Regions from separate parts of the Zhongshania guokunii genome, predicted to be linked through region 2. Evidence: predicted binding sites of a transcription regulator. Region 2 holds the regulator's gene; each other region holds the start of a gene.
The links. Region 2 encodes sigma-54, which starts transcription at its own class of promoters, with help from an activator protein. Its sites were predicted from a motif close to TGGCACANNNNTTGCNNT; they were not measured.

Region 1 (6,983 bases), on a different contig from region 2:
CAAGCACTACACCGCGGGCAACGAGCGCAAAATAATCGAATACCGAGGCTTCCGTCTGTGTCTGCAAGTCTGCTACGACCTGCGCTTTCCTGTGTTCTGCCGCAATCGCAATGACTACGACGTACTGATCTTTGTCGCCAACTGGCCAGAACCCCGCCGCCACGCGTGGTCGTCCTTACTCACTGCACGCGCTATCGAAAACCAAAGCTACGTTATTGGCGTGAACCGTGTCGGTGAAGACGGCAACGGCATAAACTACAGCGGCGACAGCGTCATACTCGACTACCTAGGCCAGCCGCTGGCGCAAACCACCGCCCATACACCCGCTATACTTACAGCGGAATTGTCCCTGCCAGAATTGCAGAGCTTTAGGGAAAAGTTTCCGGCGCACTTAGATGCGGATGAGTTTGAGTTACGCAAGGGATAGTAGAACGACGAATATCTGACATAAAGGCATTCGCTGCGCTCAAGCAAAGCTTGCGGTCACAGACCTAATAAAATAACAAAGTCGCTTACTCTCCTCATAAGTAAAACCGCCAGATATACCAACTCAAAAAATTAATTAAAGAAAAATATAAGAATCACAAAAATATTCCTCACTCACTATTGCACATCTATTTAAATCTAATTATTGTTAATGGGAAGTGAGTAGGCATGAGAGTTCGCTCACTACTAAATAAGCTTCTCGGTAGCTACTGACAACAGCTTAATTACTCGTAGACAAACCTAACAGCTTCTGATGGATGTAGAAGCAACCATCAATCTATTTAGGATAATTATATGCCGCTCAAAGGACTGACGTTATGCGCGTTTTTAGTACTTTTATCTGCTTGCAATCAGAAATTTATTTCCGTTGACCAGAATGACCTTTGTGAAGTTAGCGGCTGGCAAAAGGATGTTACCGCCAGCTCCTGTAAAGAAGGACAAAAAATCGTATTCCTACCAAATTCCTTTGGAAACGAACAACTTCCCGTTATTTTTGCAGCAGTTAATTGCGACCATCGATTTAGCATCGCATTAACCAACGGTGGCGTATCTTGTATTTATATGCCGCTTAAAGCTGATGCGGTCAAAAAAGAAGATAGCTAGCGCAACATTCTCAGCCACTTGAATAACTTAGGGTGTTATGTGAAAAGGATACTGATATCGGCCGCAGCAGTCATAACAATATCCGCATGCTCGCCCGCCCAAGTAGCCGTGGGCATAAACCCTGGAGGTGACTTCAAAAGCTTTTTCGACAGAGATCAAGGCTATAAGTACTACCCTCTTGAACCCCATAGAATAACTACTCGTCATTACTTTACGCTAGCAAGATCCCCTATATACCTAGATATTACGTTTCTAAAAATCGGCACTACTTTAGAATATGAAAAACGTGTTTGCGTCCCTGAAGAGCAAGTTTCACACGCAATGCTACCGGCAAGCGAGGCAAGATATATTCGCATGAAAATGCCCTATATGGGGACCGGCTCCGGCGCAATTGTATTTGATGAAAATGGGAACCTACAGAGTGTCGCTGTAGGCAGTGACACTACAGCTGCACCAAAAGCCGTTGCCGACGTTGTCGCAACTGCAATCCCTTATTACGCAGCGCTAAAAGCATTTAGCGCCATACTTAACCCGGTAAATGAAATTTCAGAAATTCCCAATGAATTAATAAATGCGATTAATTTTAGGAAACGTAAAATTGAAAATTTAGACATTGACCCACTTCTGCAATACAAATTGAAAGAGTATATTTTCGACTCGCGCCTCAACGCAGAGCAATTGAAAGTCAAATACTGCGTACCAGGAAAAGTAGAACAAAAAATCGCTCGACGTATTACAAGAGCTCCAAGCATTGCTGAAGAGAACAGCATAAACCATACGAAATAGGCAGCCTTTTAATACAAGAATGCCCCGCGTGCATCGGCAACTCAGCCAATTCCTGTTGAAATCGAGAATAAATAAGCTCCGCGACCCAACAACACCCAACCCACTGGCACACATCTTGAATGGTTTATATACCTACAATAAACCAACAGGGGTATGTACATGAACCGTGAGGAATTAAGCGAAACCATCGTGCTGGCGAAGCAAGCAAAAAGCCTTACATGGGAAGCGATTGCCGATGAGCTTGGCGTAGGTAAAGTATGGCTAACATCCGCATGCCTAGGCATGAACAGCATGCCCGAGGCGCCCGCAGATAAGTTGTGCGCATTACTCGAATTACCGCCCGAGGCCAAGGCGACTTTGATGAGCTATCCGACTAAAACTTGGGGCTGGGATGTTCCGCAAGATCCGCTTATTTATCGCCTTTATGAAATCGTTGGCGTTTATGGCGATACTTTGAAAGAGGTTATTCAAGAGCAGTTCGGTGACGGAATTATGAGCGCCATTGATTTTTCGATGGATGTCGATAAAGAAGAGAACCCCAAAGGCGACAGGGTTGTAATCACAATGAACGGAAAATTTTTGCCCTACAAAAGCTGGTAAAGCTGCTGCACTGCGTAAAGTGGCGTCAGCCACTTTACGCTCTCACACCCTCAATCAATCTCCTAGTATTACTAGCGTATATTTTGAATCACAATCAAGGCCAGTAAGGCCGCCGATATAACTTGCCAAAACAATACGGGGTTGCGCTCGATAATTGGCGGTTTAGCCCTATTTAAATAGCGACTATTGGGGTTTTGTAAATCGTAAACAAATTCCGAGACTTCTTGGTAACGCTTTTCGGGCTGGATCTGAAGCGCTTGGGAAATTGCGTAGTCTACCCAGCCAGGTAAATCGGCGCGCACTAAGGCCAAGGGCTTATATGCCAATCTTGCCTGCGCCTGCCGAGTAGTCGCACGGCAGACTTCGTTACCGTAGGGCAATTCGCCGCATAGCATTTGGTAGACAATTACCCCCAGTGAAAATATGTCTGAGCGGCTACTGCCGTCAAAATCTAAAAAATACTCTGGCGCGGAATACTGCATAGTGCCGACCACCCCGAGATTACGACGGCAGGTTTCGGCAAGTCCCGCGACTTTAGCCGCGCCAAAATCGATGATTTTTACGGTGCCCGCACTGTCGATCATAATGTTCTGGGGGCGCAAATCTTGGTGTACTATTTCAAGGCGGTGCAAAGCCCGAAGGCCGTTAGCGATTTGTTCAACAATACCGCGCACCTCATTTATGGTGGGCGTAGGATTGTCTAGCATCCATTGGAAAAGGCTTTTACCGTCGACAAATTCCGTTACCGTATAAATATAGCGCTGACTGGAATGGGGAGCTATGGAGCGTAACACATTAACGCTGTCGATACGCCGCCCTATCCAATCTTCCAATAACATGGTTTCTAGATGTTCGCGATTGTCCCGGGTTTCGGCTGCTGGAGTTTTAATAACCACGTTCTCGCCGCTCAGGGTATCTGCAGCCAAAAACACATGACTTCGACTGCTAATATGCAGCTCACGGATTATGGTGTAACCCTCAAAGCTCTGCCGCGGCGCCAATATTGGCGGCGAACTCAAATTTTCTAATAATTGGCGAACCTCATCGCGCTGCTTATCTGGCACCTCCTCTATACGCACAATTTGCAGCGTTAAGTTATCTGGGCTGTCGGCTTTTAATGCCTCGTCCACCAGTTGGGCAGCAAGGGCATCTAAACCTCCCTCATTGGTATTTATCGCTTGGGCAATTGCCTTGTCGGACACGTATTCATAGACGCCATCGGTCGCCAATACATAGGTGTCGCCTGGCTCTATTGGGAGTTCGAGGTGATCCACTTCCAGTCGCGACTGCATTCCCAGTGCGCGGGACAAATAACTCACGTCCGCCGACACCACCCGCCGGTGATCTTGGCTTAATAGTTCTAAGCTGCCGCCAAGCACTCGGTACACCCGAGTATCACCGCAGTGAAAAACATAGGCGGTATTCGACTTAAAAACCACGGCACTAAAGGTGCAGATATAGCCTTTGTCTTTATCAAGACGATAGGGACTGTTTTGAGTTTGTGCATAAAGCCAGGCGTTGCTCGCCGCCAAGACTTTTAAGGCCGAGGTTTTAACTGACCAGGCGTCGCTGGTGCAGTAATAGTCACTTAAAAAGGTTTTTACCGCGGTCTCACTCGCCACTTGGCTTACTTGACTACTGCTAATGCCATCGGCAATCGCGACCGCAATACCCTTGGCACTAAGTTGCGCGTCAGTAGGGATCAGCAGGCCATGAAAATCCTGATTCACTGGCTTTCGCCCAGCGTCAGAACACTGGCCCACAGAAACTTTTAGCAACTTAGCTTTCATACAAAAGCCCCGCGTTGTTAGACGCGGGGAGCTCCAGTTAATAAATGGTGGTGGTTAACCCAGTTTACGCTCTGGACTAGTTCTAACATGAGTCAGGTAAAGCGGTAAACCAACCAGCAAGAAACCACCAGCAAGATTCCCTAATACCGTAGGAATTTCATTCCAGAACAAATAGTCAGCAATAGTAAATTCGCCACCCATAATCATCGAAAAGGGGAACAGGAACATATTCACAATTGAGTGCTCAAAGCCCATATAAAAGAACAACATAATTGGCATCCACATCGCCGCCATTTTGCTAGAGGCAGAGGTGGAGATCATTGCGCCAACGACGCCCATAGACACCATCCAGTTACAGAGCATGCCGCGAATAAAGATCGTAAACCAGCCACCCTCGCCATGGGCCTTGTAACCAAGGGTCCGCGACTCACCAATACTGCCAACCTTAGCGGCCAAAGCGCCGCCGTCAGTGTTATAACCATAGGTCAGAATAAAGGAAGCAAAGAAGGCAACCGACAAGGCCCCAGCGAAATTGCCAATAAACACCAGACCCCAATTACGCAACATTTGCTTTACGGTACAGCCCGCGCGCTTATCAATAATAGCTAAAGGCACAAGGGTAAATACTCCGGTGAGTAGGTCGAATTTCATCAGGTACAGCATGATAAAACCAACGGGAAACAGCAGCGCCCCTACCAGCGGATTGCCCGTTTTGACGGTGACCGTTATCGCAAAAAAGGCCGCAAGTGCCAAAATAGCGCCCGCCATATAGGCCCTTACCAAAGTATCTCTAGCGGACATGAAAATTTTAGATTCGCCAGCGTCAACCATCTTTGTCGCAAATTCATTAGGTTCGATATAAGCCACTGAGTACTTCCTCGCGCAAGTTTTTGTTAAAGGTGACCTAGCAAATAACAAACCAACTCCTACACAAATCACTAATAGATTGTTTTAAAACGGGAAATTTGAAACAAAATACGCGCCCAAAGTTATAAGCACCAAAATAGCGCGCCACTACTCTCGCCAAAAAAACATGAACCACAATAGCGCGCACAATTTAAGTGCACCAACAATGCCCAGTGAAGCCTTAGAGGGCAGCACGTCGCTGCCAATATTCACCGCTAGCAATTAGAGCTGCTCCTTAAAATAGTCCACCGCGACCTTAATCTTAGGAACCGTGTATTGGGGCTGTTGATAGAGCATATAAATGCTACCGGCTGGGTGTTGGGCGTTGGTCGACACTGTTTCTAGCAGCGGCACCCACACTAATCGACCACTGGCGATTTCTTCTTCAACACTCCAGCTCGGCAACATCGCCAAGCCCTGGTCGCTTAACAGCGCTTGGCGAATAACACGAATGCTATTGCTGACTTGCGCGGTAGTAATATCTAGCCGCTGCCATGCGCCCCGCTGCTCCACATGCCAGTGCCAAATTTGCGCGGGGCTGCGATACAGCAGCGCGCGGTGATGACTCAACTCGGCAATGGTTTGCGGCATACCGTATTTATTCACATAAGACCGCGAGGCGCACAGGCGGTGAGTATTATCCACTAGGCGATGGGCAATGATCCGACCATCGGGTTCGCTGCCGCCGCGAATGGCAATATCGATGCCGTCGCGCTGAAGATCGGCGGTGTGATTAGACAGCTCGAGATCAATTACTATTTGCGGGTAACGCGATTGAAACGCTTCCAGTAAGGGCAGCAGTCGAACTTCGCCATAATAGGGGAGCGCGCTGATACGCAGTACCCCAGACGGCGCGTTTTGATAATTGCCTACCCGGCCCTCTGCGCGGTCGATAGCCGCCAGTATGTCTTTGGACTCATTGAGATAAATTTTGCCAATTTCAGTAAGTCCAACATGGCGGGTACTGCGCTTGAGCAGCGCTGCACCCAGCTCAGACTCCAACGCTTGTATGCTGCGCGACACCGTGGAGACCGGCACATTGGCAAGTTTGGCCGCAGCACTAAAACTGCCCACTTCGGCTATACAGCAGAGGTGGTGCATGGCTTTTAGCTTGTCCATTATTGTGATTCCAGCAAAAGTATTTCGTAATATTAGCTGATTATCTTCAGTTTTTGGGAAAGTATACTAGGCACCTTGTGATACAACGTGTTAATCGACTTCTTTGAGGTAGCCATATGGACACCAGAGCTTTATTCACGCCATTCGAACTCGGCCAGCTTAAACTCGCCAACCGCACAGTGATGGCGCCAATGACCCGCGGTTTTTCGCCCAATGGCGTACCCACCGATGACGTCGCGGAGTACTACCGCAAACGTGCCGAAGGCGGTGTGGGCTTAATCATCACCGAAGGCACGCTAATTAATCATCCCGCCGCCACCGACAATACCAGCCATCCGTCCTTTTTTGGCGAAGAGGCGCTGGCCGGCTGGAAAAAAGTGGTTGATGCCGTTCACTCCGTTGGCGGTAAAATTGTGCCGCAAATATGGCATGTAGGCTCTACGCGCGGCGCGGGCACCGGCCCAGTACCCAGCGCGCCAAGTGCGTCACCCTCTGGTTTGGTCGCTAAAGGCAAAAAAGTGTTTGAAGCGCTCACAGTTGCAGAAATTGAAGATTTGGTAGCGGCGTATGCACAAGCGGCATTTGACGCCAAGCAAATCGGTTTTGATGGTGTTGAAATCCACGCTGCCCACGGCTATTTGATTGATCAGTTTTTCTGGGCAGACACCAATGTGCGCACCGACAAATACGGTG
Region 2 (6,983 bases):
GGCAACAGCGGCGAAGAGATGAAAGCCTTCAGCATTCTCGACGGACTCGGCATTAAATTGCTACGTGACGCGGGCATTAAGCCGGCGATCATTACTGGACGCTGTTCAGAACTGGTCAAACGCCGCGCAGGCGAGCTAAAGATTGAACTGATTTACCAAGGCCGCGAAGACAAACTCGTCGCCCTCGAAGAGTTGCGCGCCGACCTCGGTCTTGAAATGCAAGACATCGCTTATGTAGGCGACGACCTACCCGACCTCTCAGCCATTCGCCAAGCAGGCCTTGGCATTACCGTTGCTAATGGCCACCACTTCGTCGCCCGCCACGCCGACTGGCAAACTACAGCCGCTGGCGGCAATGGGGCCATTCGCGAGGTTTGCGAGCTGATTCTTAAAGCACAGGGCAAGCTGAATAGCGCACTGGAACAGTACCTCTAAGATGAAGCAAATTAAATTTACCGTATTCTCGGTACTGTCGGCTATTACCGCCATGGTCGGCACCGTGGTGTACCTCACCCAATTCAGTGAAAGCGGTAAATTAAGCATTGTTGAACGCTTTGAAGCCATACCGGACGCCGACTCACATTTAAGCCAAGTCAGTGGCATAAAATACAGCGCTGACGGTCATATTGCTTATAAGTGGCGCGCCACCAGCGCCGAACGTTTGATATCGGATGGCTCGATAGCATTGCAAGAGCCCTTTTATATCGGCAATATCGCCAACCAGAGACCGTGGACAGCCAGCGCCAAGACCGGCAAGCTGACCCAAGATGGCGAGCATTTAACCCTATTAGATACCGTGCTCGTAAAAGACTTGATTCGCCAAGCACAAATAAGCACTGAGTTATTGCGAATTAATTTAGAAAGCAGCGAAGTTAGTACCGACCAAGCATTAACTCTCTCGCTGCGAAATGGCAAAACCCATTCAATGGGCATGAAAGCCAGCATGAAGAATGAACGAGTTGAACTCCTCGACCAGGTAAAAGGCCACTATGACCCTATCTAAAGCTGCGCTAGTCACCACGCTGCTCCTTGGCGTTAGCAGCATTGCGCTGAGCTTACCCGAAGATCGCAAGCAGGCCATAAACCTAAGCTCCGACCGAGCTATTTATGAAAATAACCAAGGTGTCTACATCGGCAATGTCAGCATGAGCCAAGGCTCACTCAAAATTACCGCCGACAAACTTACAATCATCGAGGCCAATCGCAAGGTAGAAAAAGTTATTGCCGAGGGCAGCCCCGCTTATTTCGAACAGCAACCCAGAGCCAATGAAGGCGTGGTCATTGCCAGTGCTCAGCGTATTGAGTACAGCCTAAAGCAGGAAGAGATTCTGCTGCAACGCAATGCCTCCATCACCCACCAGGGCTCAAAGATCTCCGGTGATCGCGTGGTGTACAGCGGCCGCAAACAAATGGTAGTTGCCGACGGCGGCACCGATGAAAAAGAACATCGCGTTAAAATGACCTTACAACCCCAAGCCATCCCCGACAGCGAAACCGCTGCCGACGACAAGCCCGCTAATAGCCCACCAGCGGAAAGCACCAATAGCGAAGAGTCGCGTTAATTATGCCCGTACTGCAAGCCAGTAATCTCGCCAAAGCCTACAAGGGCCGCGAAATCATTAAGGATGTGTCGCTCACCATTAGCAGCGGTGAAATAGTAGGCCTACTCGGCCCCAACGGCGCCGGCAAAACCACCTGTTTTTACATGATTGTAGGCATTGTGAATGCCGACCGCGGCTCGATCCGGCTCGATGACCGCGACCTTACCCGCTTATCAATTAACGGCCGCGCCAAACACGGCGTCGGTTATTTACCCCAGGAAGCGTCAATATTTCGTAAATTGAGCGTCGCCGATAACATCATGGCCATTCTAGAGACCCGCAGCGACCTCAACCGCAAACAGCGCAATGAAAAACTCGAGGCCCTCCTCCAGGAATTTCATATCACCCATATTCGCAAATCCATGGGCATGTCACTCTCAGGCGGCGAGCGCCGCCGAGTTGAAATTGCACGCGCACTTGCGACCGAACCCAGCTTTATCCTGCTTGACGAACCCTTTGCCGGCGTCGATCCTATCTCGGTAAACGATATCCAAAATATCGTCAAACATCTGCAGGCGCGAGGTATAGGCGTACTAATCACCGATCACAATGTTCGTGAAACCCTCGACATTTGCGACAAAGCCTATATCGTTGGCGAAGGCCGTATTGTCGCCGAAGGTGACGCCAACACCGTACTCAACAACCAGATTGTGCGCGACATTTACCTTGGCGATAAATTTACGCTATAAGCCCACCCGACAGGTTTTAACAGTAACTTTGCGGCCACGCCAAAGGTTCTAAACTTGGCTGTCGCAGTGCACGGCCACCGCCATTGCGCAACACGACGTTTTTATTCAAAGACTACCAGTCTTTTACAAATGAACCGGCACAGGTATTGCAGGCAATGATTGTCCCGACTACACTGAGAGAGAGGCATAATCATTGCCGGTAGAACAAACTCATTTGTTCGTGTTGCCACTGTCCTGTTGTAGAAGCCACTGCCTATGAAACAATCGCTACAGCTCAAAGTCGGTCAAAGCTTGACCATGACACCTCAGCTGCAACAAGCGATTCGCTTATTACAATTATCCACCCTCGACCTTCAGCAAGAAATCCAATCGGCGCTAGACTCAAACCCACTACTTGAAATCAGCGACGAGGGCGAAGACATCGAGGTCAATATCGAACCGACCTCCGCCGAACCCAAAAAGGCCGAAAAAACCAGCGATCAAGAGACAGAAGCGCCACAACCAGAAGCCGACGCCGACTGGGCTGAGCGCAGTGATATACCTGAAGATCTGCCCGTCGACAGCCAGTGGGACGACGTTTACCAAACCACCGGCAGCGGCACGGGCTCAGGCTCCTCGTCGGAAGACAGCGACTACAACAACGATTACCGGAACTCCAGCTCCGACTCCCTACAAGACCACCTGCGCTGGCAGCTTAACCTCAGTCGCTTGTCAGAAATTGACCGCATTATTGCCGAAGCCATTATCGATGCCATCGATGAAAAAGGCCGACTAACCGTTAGCGCCGAAGAATTAGTTGAAGGCTTTGCCAATGAAGACATTGAAATTGAAGAGTTCAATGCGGTTTTACACCTCATTCAACAATTTGATCCTCCGGGGGTCGCTGCCCGCGACTTACAAGAGTGCCTCTTAATTCAGCTGAAGCAATTACCCGCAGGCACAGCCTACGTCGAAGAAGCTAGCCTTGTTGTAAGCCAATATATGGCGCAATTGGGAAATCGCGACTATAACCAGATTATGCGCCGCTGCCGCTTGAAAGAAGAACAGCTTCGCGAAGTGATTAAATTAGTTCAATCACTCAACCCCACTCCCGGTGACGGCATTGGTGCCGACTCAACCGAGTATGTGGTTCCCGATGTGTTTGTAAGCAAGAAGGATGATCGCTGGTTGGTCGAATTAAATCCCGACATTGCCCCCAAAATCCAGATTAATGCCCACTACGCGGCACTGGCGCGGAAAAGCAGCAATAGCAGCGACAACGACTATATTCGCGACAATTTGCAAGAAGCGCGCTGGTTCATTAAAAGCTTGCTCAGCCGCAACGAGACTTTAATGAAGGTCGCCACCAAAATTGTCGAATACCAGCGCGGCTTTTTTGAGTACGGCGAAGAGGCCATGAAGCCACTCGTCCTGCACGATATTGCCGAGGCGGTGGGCATGCACGAATCCACCATCTCACGGGTAACCACCCAAAAATACATGCACACCCCGCGGGGAATTTTTGAGCTCAAATTCTTCTTTTCCAGCCATGTGTCCACCGATACTGGCGGTGAATGCTCCTCTACCGCGATTCGCGCTCTAATCAAAAAACTGGTTGCCGCTGAAAACCCGCGCAAGCCGCTGAGCGACAGCAAAATCACTGACTTACTAGGCGAGCAAGGCATCCAAGTTGCCCGTCGCACCATTGCAAAATATCGAGAATCACTGGTTATTCCGCCCTCAAACGAGCGGAAACGACTAGTATAGTGGCAGTGCCCCTGTTACGGTCATTGTCGTCATACACGCGCCGTGAGGCGCTAGTTATATTCAGCGATGAAGGAGTAAAATATGCAGATTACTGTTAGTGGTCACCACGTTGACGTCACCCCGTCTCTTCGCGATTACGTCAATACAAAACTCGGCAAACTTCAACGACACTTTGACAATATCACCAATACCGACGTCACCCTGTCTGTGGAAAAATTGGTCCAGAAAGCCGAGGCCACCGTTCACGTTGCCGGCGCCGATTTATTTGCCACCTGTGAATCGGAGGATATGTACGCGGCAATCGACAGCCTAACCGACAAACTCGACCGGCAATTAATTAAACACAAAGAAAAATCGCTAGGTCGCTGAGACCTTTCGATCCACTCACTCTCTCTGTTGCAAGAAACCATGATACTCAATTCCATTCTCACACTAGGACGCACCCATAGCGGTGCGTCCGTTACCAGTAAAAAACGTCTTCTCGAATACATCTCTACTGAAATCAGTGCCGATAATGACGAATTTAACGCCGACGAATTATTCAATGAATTGCTCGCCAGAGAACGTCTGGGTAGTACCGGTATCGGCCACGGCGTGGCGATTCCCCACTGCCGCAGCAACCGCTGCTCAGCGATCACCGGCATGCTCCTTAAGCTAGAGCAGCCCATCGACTTTGAGGCCATCGACGACGCCCCCGTGGATCTCGTATTCGCCCTTATTGTCCCTGCCGAAGCCCACGATGAGCACCTCAAGGTTCTCGGCGCACTGGCCACAGCGTTTAACGAGGAAGAGTTTCGTCGCGACCTGCGCAATGCCGACTCCGACCAAGCGCTACTTGAACGTGCATTGAAACCCTAATGGAAATGATCATCCTCAGCGGCCGCTCCGGCTCCGGAAAAAGTACCGCCCTTCACCAACTTGAGGATGAAGGCTTTTATGCCATCGACAATTTACCGGTGTCGCTACTACCTGAACTAGTGCGCGAACTAGCGCAAAACCCGCTGAATGCCCACCAGAAAGTTGCGGTCTGTATCGACGCCCGCAACTCTCCAGTTGGCTTAGCAAAGTTTAAATCGCTCTGTGAACAAGTCAAAAAACACGCTCAACTGCGAATAGTGTTTCTCGATGCTGGTGACGACAAGTTAATTAAGCGCTTCAGCGAAACCCGTCGCCGCCACCCCTTAGCAACCGATTCACTGCCGCTGGCCGACGCGATCAAACTTGAGTCGATCCTCCTCGAACCAATTGTGGTAGAAGCATCGCTGGCAATCGACAGCAGCGACATGACCGTCCACGAATTGCGCGCGACCATACGCGACCGAATTCTTGGCACCGACGCCAGCCGCCTAACGGTGCAGCTGAAGTCCTTCGGTTTCAAGCGCGGACTACCCCTCGACGCTGACCTAGTCTACGATTTACGCATGCTACCCAACCCCCACTGGCAGGAAGGTTTACGTGCCTTAACCGGCAGAGACTCCGCCGTACAAGATTTTCTTAGCAAGCAAGCAGATGTTCAGCAAATGCACGCTGATATTCTGCAATATATACAGACATGGCTACCCAAAATTGAAGCCAGCAATCGCAGCTATTTCACCATCGCCATTGGTTGCACCGGTGGCCAACATCGCTCAGTATATATGGTTGAAACCCTCGCAGAGGTGCTTCGCAACAATTACCCAGACCTCCAAGTTCGCCACCGCGAGCTGCAGCACTAGAGATTACGATGGTCGAAACCAAACTAATAATTATTAATAAATTGGGCCTGCACGCCCGCGCAGCAGCCAAACTTGTCGCCACCACCGCCGCCTATAGCGCTGCGGTTACCATTCGCATTGGCGACAAATCAGTCGACGGCAAAAGTATTATGGCGCTGATGATGCTCGCCGCCAGCAAGGGTACCGAGATCGCCGTTATTTGCGATGGCAGCGACGAAGATGCCGCGATGGCCGCAATACAAGATCTTATTAATCAACGTTTTGGCGAGGGAGAGTAAGATTTAACTTTATTTCACCCGCAACTCCTTCGCGGATTGTTGCGCGGCCCGCTTTAAAGGATAATTAGCCAGACTACTCTTTTAACCATCACGGCTCAGGCTAGGGATAGGTATGGCCCAGACTGCAGACAAGCTTCAAACCGAGAGCCAACTCAAAACCCTCAATGACGCCTTGGGTTCCGGTGGTTTCCTGCAAATCCGCCGCATGCTAAATGGCCTGCCCCCCGCAGACGCCGCCCACCTTATTGAATCCACACCACACAAAATTCGTAGTGTGCTGTGGCAGCTGATCGACATTGAGAATGAAGGTGACATCCTCCAACACCTCAATGACGAAGTGCAGAGCCAATTTCTGCGCCAGATGGACGCCGAAGAAGTGGCCGCCATCACCGAAGGCCTTGAAACCGATGATATTGCGGACATTCTCCAGCAATTACCGGATCGGGTTATTCGTGAAGTTCTCGAGTCAATGGATCATCAGGACCGCCTCCGCGTAGAGCACGTGCTGTCCTTTGACGAGGACACCGCCGGTGGTTTGATGAACACCGACACGATCACCGTGCGGCCTAACATCACCCTCGACGTGGCACTGCGCTATTTACGTCGCCACGAAAGCCTGCCCGAAATGACCGACAACCTAATTGTGGTCAACCGCAACGATCAGTACATCGGCATCTTGTCACTGCGCAAACTGCTGGTATCTGACCCCAGCGTCACCGTTCGGGAAATCATGGACACCGAGGTCGAACCGATCTCGGCCAGCATGTCGTCCAACGAAGTTGCCATGCTCTTTGCCCGTCACGACTGGGTGTCGGCGCCGGTTATAGGCGACGACAGCTTACTATTAGGGCGAATCACCATCGATGACGTGGTTGACGTTATCCGAGAAGAATCCGACCACTCGCTGATGAGCATGGCCGGTTTGGACGAGGATGAAGATACCTTCGCCGCCGT
Region 3 (6,983 bases), on a different contig from region 2:
ATTGATGGGGCGGGCTTCACAGTTTTCGACTGGCCAGTGGGTGGCTAGCTGGGCTGTTTTGCAGGGCGACGACGTCGTGCGGCTAGACAGCGAAGGTTTGGACGGACGGGATTTATTGGCGGTACCGGTAGATGCACTAGCGAACTTGCAGGCGTCAAAGTACTCCGTGGTAGCGGGTGCTGGGAGCAGTAGCGCTAATAGCTTAATTTATATTAGCGGGGTTAAGGATTTTGCGGCCTACGCTGACATGGTTACCTATTTGGAAGGCTTGGCGGTGGTTCAGCACGCTAATACGGTGTGGTTGTCCAGCAATGAGTTAATTCTTGAGCTGGTGCTTAATGGCGATATGGAAAAGGTAAAGCGCTTCCTTAGTTTAGATGGTCGTTTGCTGGAGGAGTCGCCTGGGATGATGCAGGCAAAAGCGCCGCAAGCGGTGGCGGCGTATTATCGTTGGTCGGGCTCTGGCCTGTGAACAGTCTGCCAAAGCCAATATGGGCGCTAATCGGCCTTGCTATTTTAGTATTGGTAATCCATTTGCTAGGGCCAATTTTAATGCCGTTTTTAATTGCGGCGGTATTGGCGTATATGGGTGACCCGCTAGCAGATAGGCTGGAAGCCAAGGGCATGAGTCGGACTTGGGCGGTGGTGACGGTGTTTTCCACCCTGAGTCTTGGCGGGTTGTTGATGCTGTTGATTACGGTGCCGCTGCTTATTGAGCAGCTGCAGTTGTTAGTGGAGCGTTTATATGATGGCTTGCGTTGGTTGCAGGCCACTGCCTTACCCGCACTGCGCCAATATCTGGATTTACCTGAGCAAACTCAGCCCATGGACGCGGCGCGTGATGCGATAAGTAAACATTGGGACAGTGCCGGGGGAATACTTTTTTATCTCTGGGGCAAGATCAGTGGTTCAAGCCTTGCGCTGCTCGCTTGGCTGGCAAACGTTACGCTAGTGCCAGTAGTGACGTTTTATTTGTTGCGCGACTGGGATGTGTTGATGGCTGCGATTCGCAATTTACTGCCTAGGTCAGTGGAGTTGCGCACGGTACTTATTGCCAGCCAGTGTGATGAGATCCTTGGTGCGTTTGCCAGAGGTCAGCTTCTTGTGATGTTGGCGCTGGCGGCAGTGTATACCGTTGGTTTGTGGCTTGTAGGCTTAGATCTGGCGCTGGTGCTTGGTTTGGCGGCGGGTTTGGCGAGTATTGTGCCTTACTTGGGTGTTATTGTGGGTATCGGCGCCGCCGGTACGGCTGCATTTTTTCAGTTTGATAGCCTTTGGCCTCTCGCAGGTGTGGCGGCGGTATTTGGGGTGGGGCAATTGTTGGAATCGATGGTGTTAACCCCGATGCTAGTTGGCGAGAAAATAGGACTGCACCCAGTTGTGGTGATTTTTGCGATTCTTGCTGGCGGTCAGCTGTTTGGTTTCGTCGGCGTTTTGTTAGCGCTACCGGTCGCGGCCGTGATCAAGGTAATGATTAATCATTTGCATGACTATTATAAACAGAGTGGTTTCTATGGCGCAGTTACTGCGCTGACTGACGAGCAGGAGCTTGGGGATTGATGGCAAGTCAGCAGCTGCCATTGGCGTTGAAGCTAGATAATGAAGCAACCTTTGATAATTTCTACTTGGTTGAAGAGCATCGCCTAGTGGTAAACCAACTGCGCCTGCAGGCTTCAGGGGAAGGTGAAAAGTGGGTTTATTTGGGCGGCGGCGCTGGCCGTAGTCATTTGCTGCAGGCTTGCTGTCATTTGGCTGAGGGACGCGGTTTGTATGCTCGTTACATCCCGTTGGCAGAGGTAGTGGATTATGAGCCCGAGGCATTATTAGAGGGTTCCGAGTACCTAGATCTATTGTGTTTAGATGACCTAGAAGCGGTTGCGGGACGCGCTAATTGGGAGCGGGCACTGTTTAATTGCTATAACCAGATGTTAACTACGGAATCGCGGATGCTGATAGCATCCGCGAAGCCACTAAGTCAGCAGACAGTTGAGTTACCCGATTTACGTTCGCGTTTGCAGAGCTTTAGTGGCTATTTTTTGCGCAATTCTGATGAGGCGGCGAGGCTGGCGGCGTTTCAGTTTCGGGCGAGTCTGCGAGGTATTACTATTTCTGATGCTGTTGCCGAATATATTTACATGCGTTGTCAGCGCGACCTTGCGAGTTTATTTGGAATATTGAATACTCTGGATCGGCTCAGTTTGGCTGAGCAGCGCAAATTCACTATTCCATTTATAAAAAAGGCGATGGGCTGGTGAGTATTTTTTACCGGAAAACTGGTAATACGTACAATTGCGGCTATTTTTAGCATAAGCATGGGAACTTGCTTATTAATAGGTGTTCGGAGTGCTTCTTTCCGCTAGAGTGGCAGGGGGAAAAATCGGGGCTTGCGTGGTAAAATTACACAAAATCAGGCGTGCAAGCGTCAATGCCCATGTTATTCTGGGCTCATGGCGTGCTTTCACGGCATAGCAAAGGAAGTTTCTAAAAAAATGAAGGGGAGAGTTATGCGTAAAATTCTATTGAGTGCAGCAGTGGCTAGTTGCATGCTGCCAACTCTGGTCTCTGCAGCGGAGGAGGGTACTTGGTATTTGAACCCAGCCATCGGCCAGTATTTCTTTGACGGTTCTCGAGACTTGACCAGCACTGAAGTAGCACTGTTTGGTGCTGAATATGTGCTAAGCAAAGACTGGGGTGTAGAACTACGTGGTTTGTACAGCGTCGCGGCAAGTGATCGCAATATTAAAGCGCTAGATCAAAAAATTCTTGGCAGCAGCGTAGATATGCTGCGTTATTTCAGCACTGACAGTAAGTTCACTCCATACCTCGCTGGTGGTATGGGTGTAATTGAAGCTGATTACGACAACGGCCGCTACGACAGCCAAACCCAGCTGAACGCTGGTGGTGGTGTTCGTTACACTATTGACGACCAGTGGTCTGTTCGTGGTGATGCACGCATGGTTTATGGTACTGATCATGAAACTCAAGATGGCAATGTATCTATTGGTTTGAGCTATAACTTTGGTGGTTCACCTGCACCAGCGCCTACTCCGATGCCTGTATCTAATGACTCGGATGCCGATGGCGTAGAAGATGGTATTGATCAGTGCCCGGGTACACCAGCCGGTGTTGCAGTCGATGCTAAAGGTTGTGCATTGGATAAAGACGGTGACGGCGTACCTAACTACCGTGACAAGTGTCCAAACACCCCAGCAGGTCGCCAGGTTGATAAATTCGGTTGTAAATTTGTACTTAAGCACACCGAAAGCATCAAGTTGGAAATTAACTTCCCCAATAACTCAGACGCTATCCCAGTTGCCTATTCAGTTGAACTGAAAAAAGTTGCTGACTTTATGTCTAAGTTTGGTGGTATTAAAGCGGTTGTAGAAGGCCACGCCGATAGCAATGGCGCAGCGGCGTACAACAAACAGCTGTCACAGCGCCGTGCTGACGCAGTGCGCAATGCTTTGATTCGCGATTACAATATTGCGGAGAATCGTTTAAGTGCAGTGGGTTACGGTGAAGAGCGTCCAATTGCAGATAACAAAACTGCGGATGGCCGTCGTGCTAACCGCCGTGTTATCGCGGTGATGCAGGCTGAAGTTGCTGAATAAGCTTCCGTAAGCTGAAGAAAAAAGGGGCCTGTTTAGGCCCCTTTTTTTGTGCCTAAAAAAGCGCTGTTAATGAGTTTGTACTGCCTTCTATAGGCTGAAGATCTTTCCTTACCTCCCCTTGAATACCTCTTATTTTGGCTCTTTTGACTCATTCGATGCAGCTGGCATGGATCTTGTAGATCTCCTGTAGTGATAGCCATAAACCGAGCTAGATTCACCATTATGGTGCGCTTATTGGTGGCTTGTATTTATATGGATGCTCTTTAGTGGTGCGCCATGATGTTGGGGAGACATAAATGATCTTTGGCCGAAAACACCGCAAGCCAATCACCATCGTTGATAAAAAAGTTGTCGATTGGAAATACGCAGTATGTGGTTACTGCTCAACTGGCTGTTCTATTGAGGTGGGTTTGAATGCCGAAGGCAAGCCTGTGGCCAGTCGTGGAAAAGGGAATGCGCCGGTCAATCAAGGTAAGCTTTGCATCAAAGGTATCTTTGAACACGAGTTGAGTGTTACTCCGGGTCGCGGCACCGAGCCGTTGATGCGCAATAAGATATACGATCAGTTTCAGCCCGCGAGTTGGGATACTGCACTGGATAAAACCGCTGCAGAGTTTAAGCGTATTCAAGAGAAATACGGGCGTGACAGTATTGCTGTTGTTTCCACTGGGCAGCTGCTTACAGAAGAATTTTATACCCTAGGTAAGTTGGTGCGTGGGGTCATTGGCACCAATAATTATGATGGTAATACCACTCTGTGCATGGCCTCTGCGGTATCGGGCTACAAACGCTCTTTTGGCGCAGATGGTCCGCCAGGTTGCTACGACGATTTTGAAAGCACCCACTGTTTAATGGCCTTTGGCTCTAATCTGCCAGAGCAGCACCCCATTATTTATTGGCGTTTAAAGGAAGCGCTGGAAAAACGTAAATTCCCACTGATCGTGGTCGACCCACGCGTCACCATGTTTGCTCAGTTTGCAGATATTCATTTACCGATTACCCCTGGCACAGACCTAGTGCTATTGAATGCCCTAGCTCACGTGATCTTAGCGGAAGGGCTTCAAGATCAGGCTTATATCGAAGCCCACTGTAATGGTTTTGAAGAGCTGAAAGCGACGGTGGCGAAATACGATCCGGTCAGTGCCTCACGGATTTGTGGTATCGATGCCGACATGATTAAAAATGTGGCCAGAATATACGCCAAAGCGCCATCGGCGATGAGTATTTGGACCATGGGTATTAATCAGAGTACTCATGGCACAGACGGTGTTTGCGGTATTAATAATCTCAATTTAATCACCGGTAATATCGGTATTCCCGGCGGTACCAGTCTGTCGATCACTGGCCAGTGCAATGCCATGGGCACGCGGGAGTGGTCGTCATGCTCGGGCTTGCCTGGCTATCGTGCCCTCGAGAAGCAAGAGCACCGCGATGAGGTTGCTAAGTTCTGGGGCGTTGACGAAAGTTTCTTCCCAGCTAAGCGTGGCCTGCAGCAAACAGATATCTTTCCGGCAATTGAGTCCGGAGAAATTAAGGCTTTGTGGATAGTGGCCACTAATCCACTAACGTCGATGCCGAACCAACCGCGAATTAAGAAGGCACTGGAAAAACTCGAGTTTATGGTGGTGCAGGACGGTTATAAAGATTGTGAGACGGTAAACTTTGCTCATGTGTATTTGCCTGGCGCGCTTTGGGGTGAAAAAGAAGGGGTGCAGACCAATACCGAGCGTCGGGTTAATTTGGTACGCAAATTTGTTGAGCCGCCGGGACAGTCAAAGCCAGATCACTGGATATTCAGTGAGTTGGCAAAGCGTTTTGAGCAGGGTCGAGCTATGGTCTTCCCTGAGACTACCTCTGAAATTTTTGACGAGATGAAACAGCTGTCTAAGGGTGACGGCCGTAATCTAGATATATCCGGCATGAGCCACGACCTAATCGAGGCTCAGCGCGGTATTCAATGGCCAATGCGCGAAGGTGCAGAAACCGGCGATCCGCGCTTATATAGCGACGGTATATTCCCCAGCCCGAATGGCAAGGCGAATTTGCTGGCGATGGATTATATCGAAGACAACGAAGTGCCCAGCGATAGCTACCCCTTCTGGCTGAATAGCGGCCGAGTGGTTGAGCATTTTCATACGCGTACCAAGACCGGCAAAATTGGTAATTTGAATAAGTTTAGCCCGACGCCCTATATGGAAATGAACCCAGACTCTGCCCGCGAGCAGGGGGTTAAGCACCAGAGTTATGTGCGGCTGGTATCTAAGCGTGGCGATGCAGTGGTGATGGTTCAGCTCACGCAGCGAGTGCCTCACAATATGGTGTTTATTCCCATGCATTACCACGATTGTGTCAACCGCTTGTCACTGGGTTTACTCGACCCCTATTCACGGCAACCTGCCTTTAAGCAGTGTGCGGTGCGCATAGAGCAGATTGATCAAAAAGAAGCTGGGCGACTAAACGTTGAGCGTCGCGCCTACTGACTGGTGCGGGCGCTGCCCGCGCAGAACATCTTGTAGTTTGTCATATGGTTTTTAGAGCGATTGTGGCTTTAGCGCTAATACGTTCGACAAAGGGTCTTAAATATGTGGAAAGTTAGAGACGATGAACCCAGTTACGCCTTTCTCAAAGAGCCTACGGCTCCTGAGGTAAATTATTACGAGGCGCCCATCGATCTTATTGCGCGTACTGGCGGGGCTTTACCCGCTGGCCGAGAAATGTTTATTAATGAAGAGCCTGGCGTGGGTAATAACCCCAATCGTAATAAACAGCATGCATTTCATTTTACTGCCGATAATTGCATAGGTTGTCACGCCTGCGAAGCGGCTTGTAGTGAGAAAAACGACAATCCTGCGCATATCAGTTTCCGCTCTGTAGGCTATGTTGAAGGCGGCACCTACCCCGACTTCAAGCGTATGAATATCTCAATGGCCTGTAATCACTGTGACGATCCGGTGTGTTTAAAAGGCTGTCCGACCCGCGCATACACCAAACATGTGGAGTATGGGGCGGTGCTGCAGGATCCGGAAACCTGTTTCGGCTGCGGCTACTGCACTTGGGTCTGCCCTTATAATGCGCCTCAGCTGGACCCGATCAAAGGTCAGGTCTCTAAGTGCAATATGTGCGTAGATCGTCTTGAGGTAAATCTAAAGCCCGCCTGTGTTTCAGCCTGCTTGGGTAACGCCCTTAACTTTGGCGTGGTCGATGATTTGCCGGAAAACCGCGAACAGGGTAAAACGAGCATTCCTGGCTTCCCCGATCCAGAAATCACTCACCCTAATATCCGCTTCCAGCAAATTCAGAATATGCCTGATGAGGTGACTCGTACCGATGGTATGTCGGTGAAATATCATAAGGGCGACGATGGCCAATACC

Region 1: a site for sigma-54 is predicted at 1,980-1,997, ahead of cynS (cyanase). Genes of this name have one in related genera too.
Region 3: a site for sigma-54 is predicted at 3,774-3,791, ahead of AB4876_RS04680 (molybdopterin oxidoreductase family protein). Genes of this name have one in related genera too.

Annotation. Positions count from the first base shown of each region.
Region 1 covers NZ_JBFRYA010000010.1:62,004-68,986, reverse strand. Annotated here, with positions in the region: gene AB4876_RS12310 (amidohydrolase) at 1-427, shown strand, start outside; gene AB4876_RS12305 (hypothetical protein) at 781-1,089, shown strand; gene AB4876_RS12300 (hypothetical protein) at 1,129-1,875, shown strand; gene cynS (cyanase) at 2,035-2,475, shown strand; gene AB4876_RS12290 (bifunctional protein-serine/threonine kinase/phosphatase) at 2,547-4,265, opposite strand; gene AB4876_RS12285 (formate/nitrite transporter family protein) at 4,320-5,132, opposite strand; gene AB4876_RS12280 (LysR family transcriptional regulator) at 5,394-6,290, opposite strand; gene AB4876_RS12275 (NADH:flavin oxidoreductase) at 6,407-6,983, shown strand, end outside.
Region 2 covers NZ_JBFRYA010000004.1:153,181-160,163, forward strand. Annotated here, with positions in the region: gene AB4876_RS06135 (KdsC family phosphatase) at 1-435, shown strand, start outside; gene lptC (LPS export ABC transporter periplasmic protein LptC) at 437-1,003, shown strand; gene lptA (lipopolysaccharide transport periplasmic protein LptA) at 990-1,562, shown strand; gene lptB (LPS export ABC transporter ATP-binding protein) at 1,565-2,290, shown strand; gene AB4876_RS06155 (RNA polymerase factor sigma-54) at 2,546-4,036, shown strand; gene hpf (ribosome hibernation-promoting factor, HPF/YfiA family) at 4,118-4,405, shown strand; gene AB4876_RS06165 (PTS sugar transporter subunit IIA) at 4,445-4,894, shown strand; gene rapZ (RNase adapter RapZ) at 4,894-5,751, shown strand; gene AB4876_RS06175 (HPr family phosphocarrier protein) at 5,760-6,029, shown strand; gene mgtE (magnesium transporter) at 6,142-6,983, shown strand, end outside.
Region 3 covers NZ_JBFRYA010000003.1:108,617-115,599, forward strand. Annotated here, with positions in the region: gene AB4876_RS04660 (DUF2066 domain-containing protein) at 1-472, shown strand, start outside; gene AB4876_RS04665 (AI-2E family transporter) at 469-1,560, shown strand; gene hda (DnaA regulatory inactivator Hda) at 1,560-2,255, shown strand; gene AB4876_RS04675 (OmpA family protein) at 2,505-3,611, shown strand; gene AB4876_RS04680 (molybdopterin oxidoreductase family protein) at 3,908-6,091, shown strand; gene AB4876_RS04685 (DmsC/YnfH family molybdoenzyme membrane anchor subunit) at 6,194-6,983, shown strand, end outside.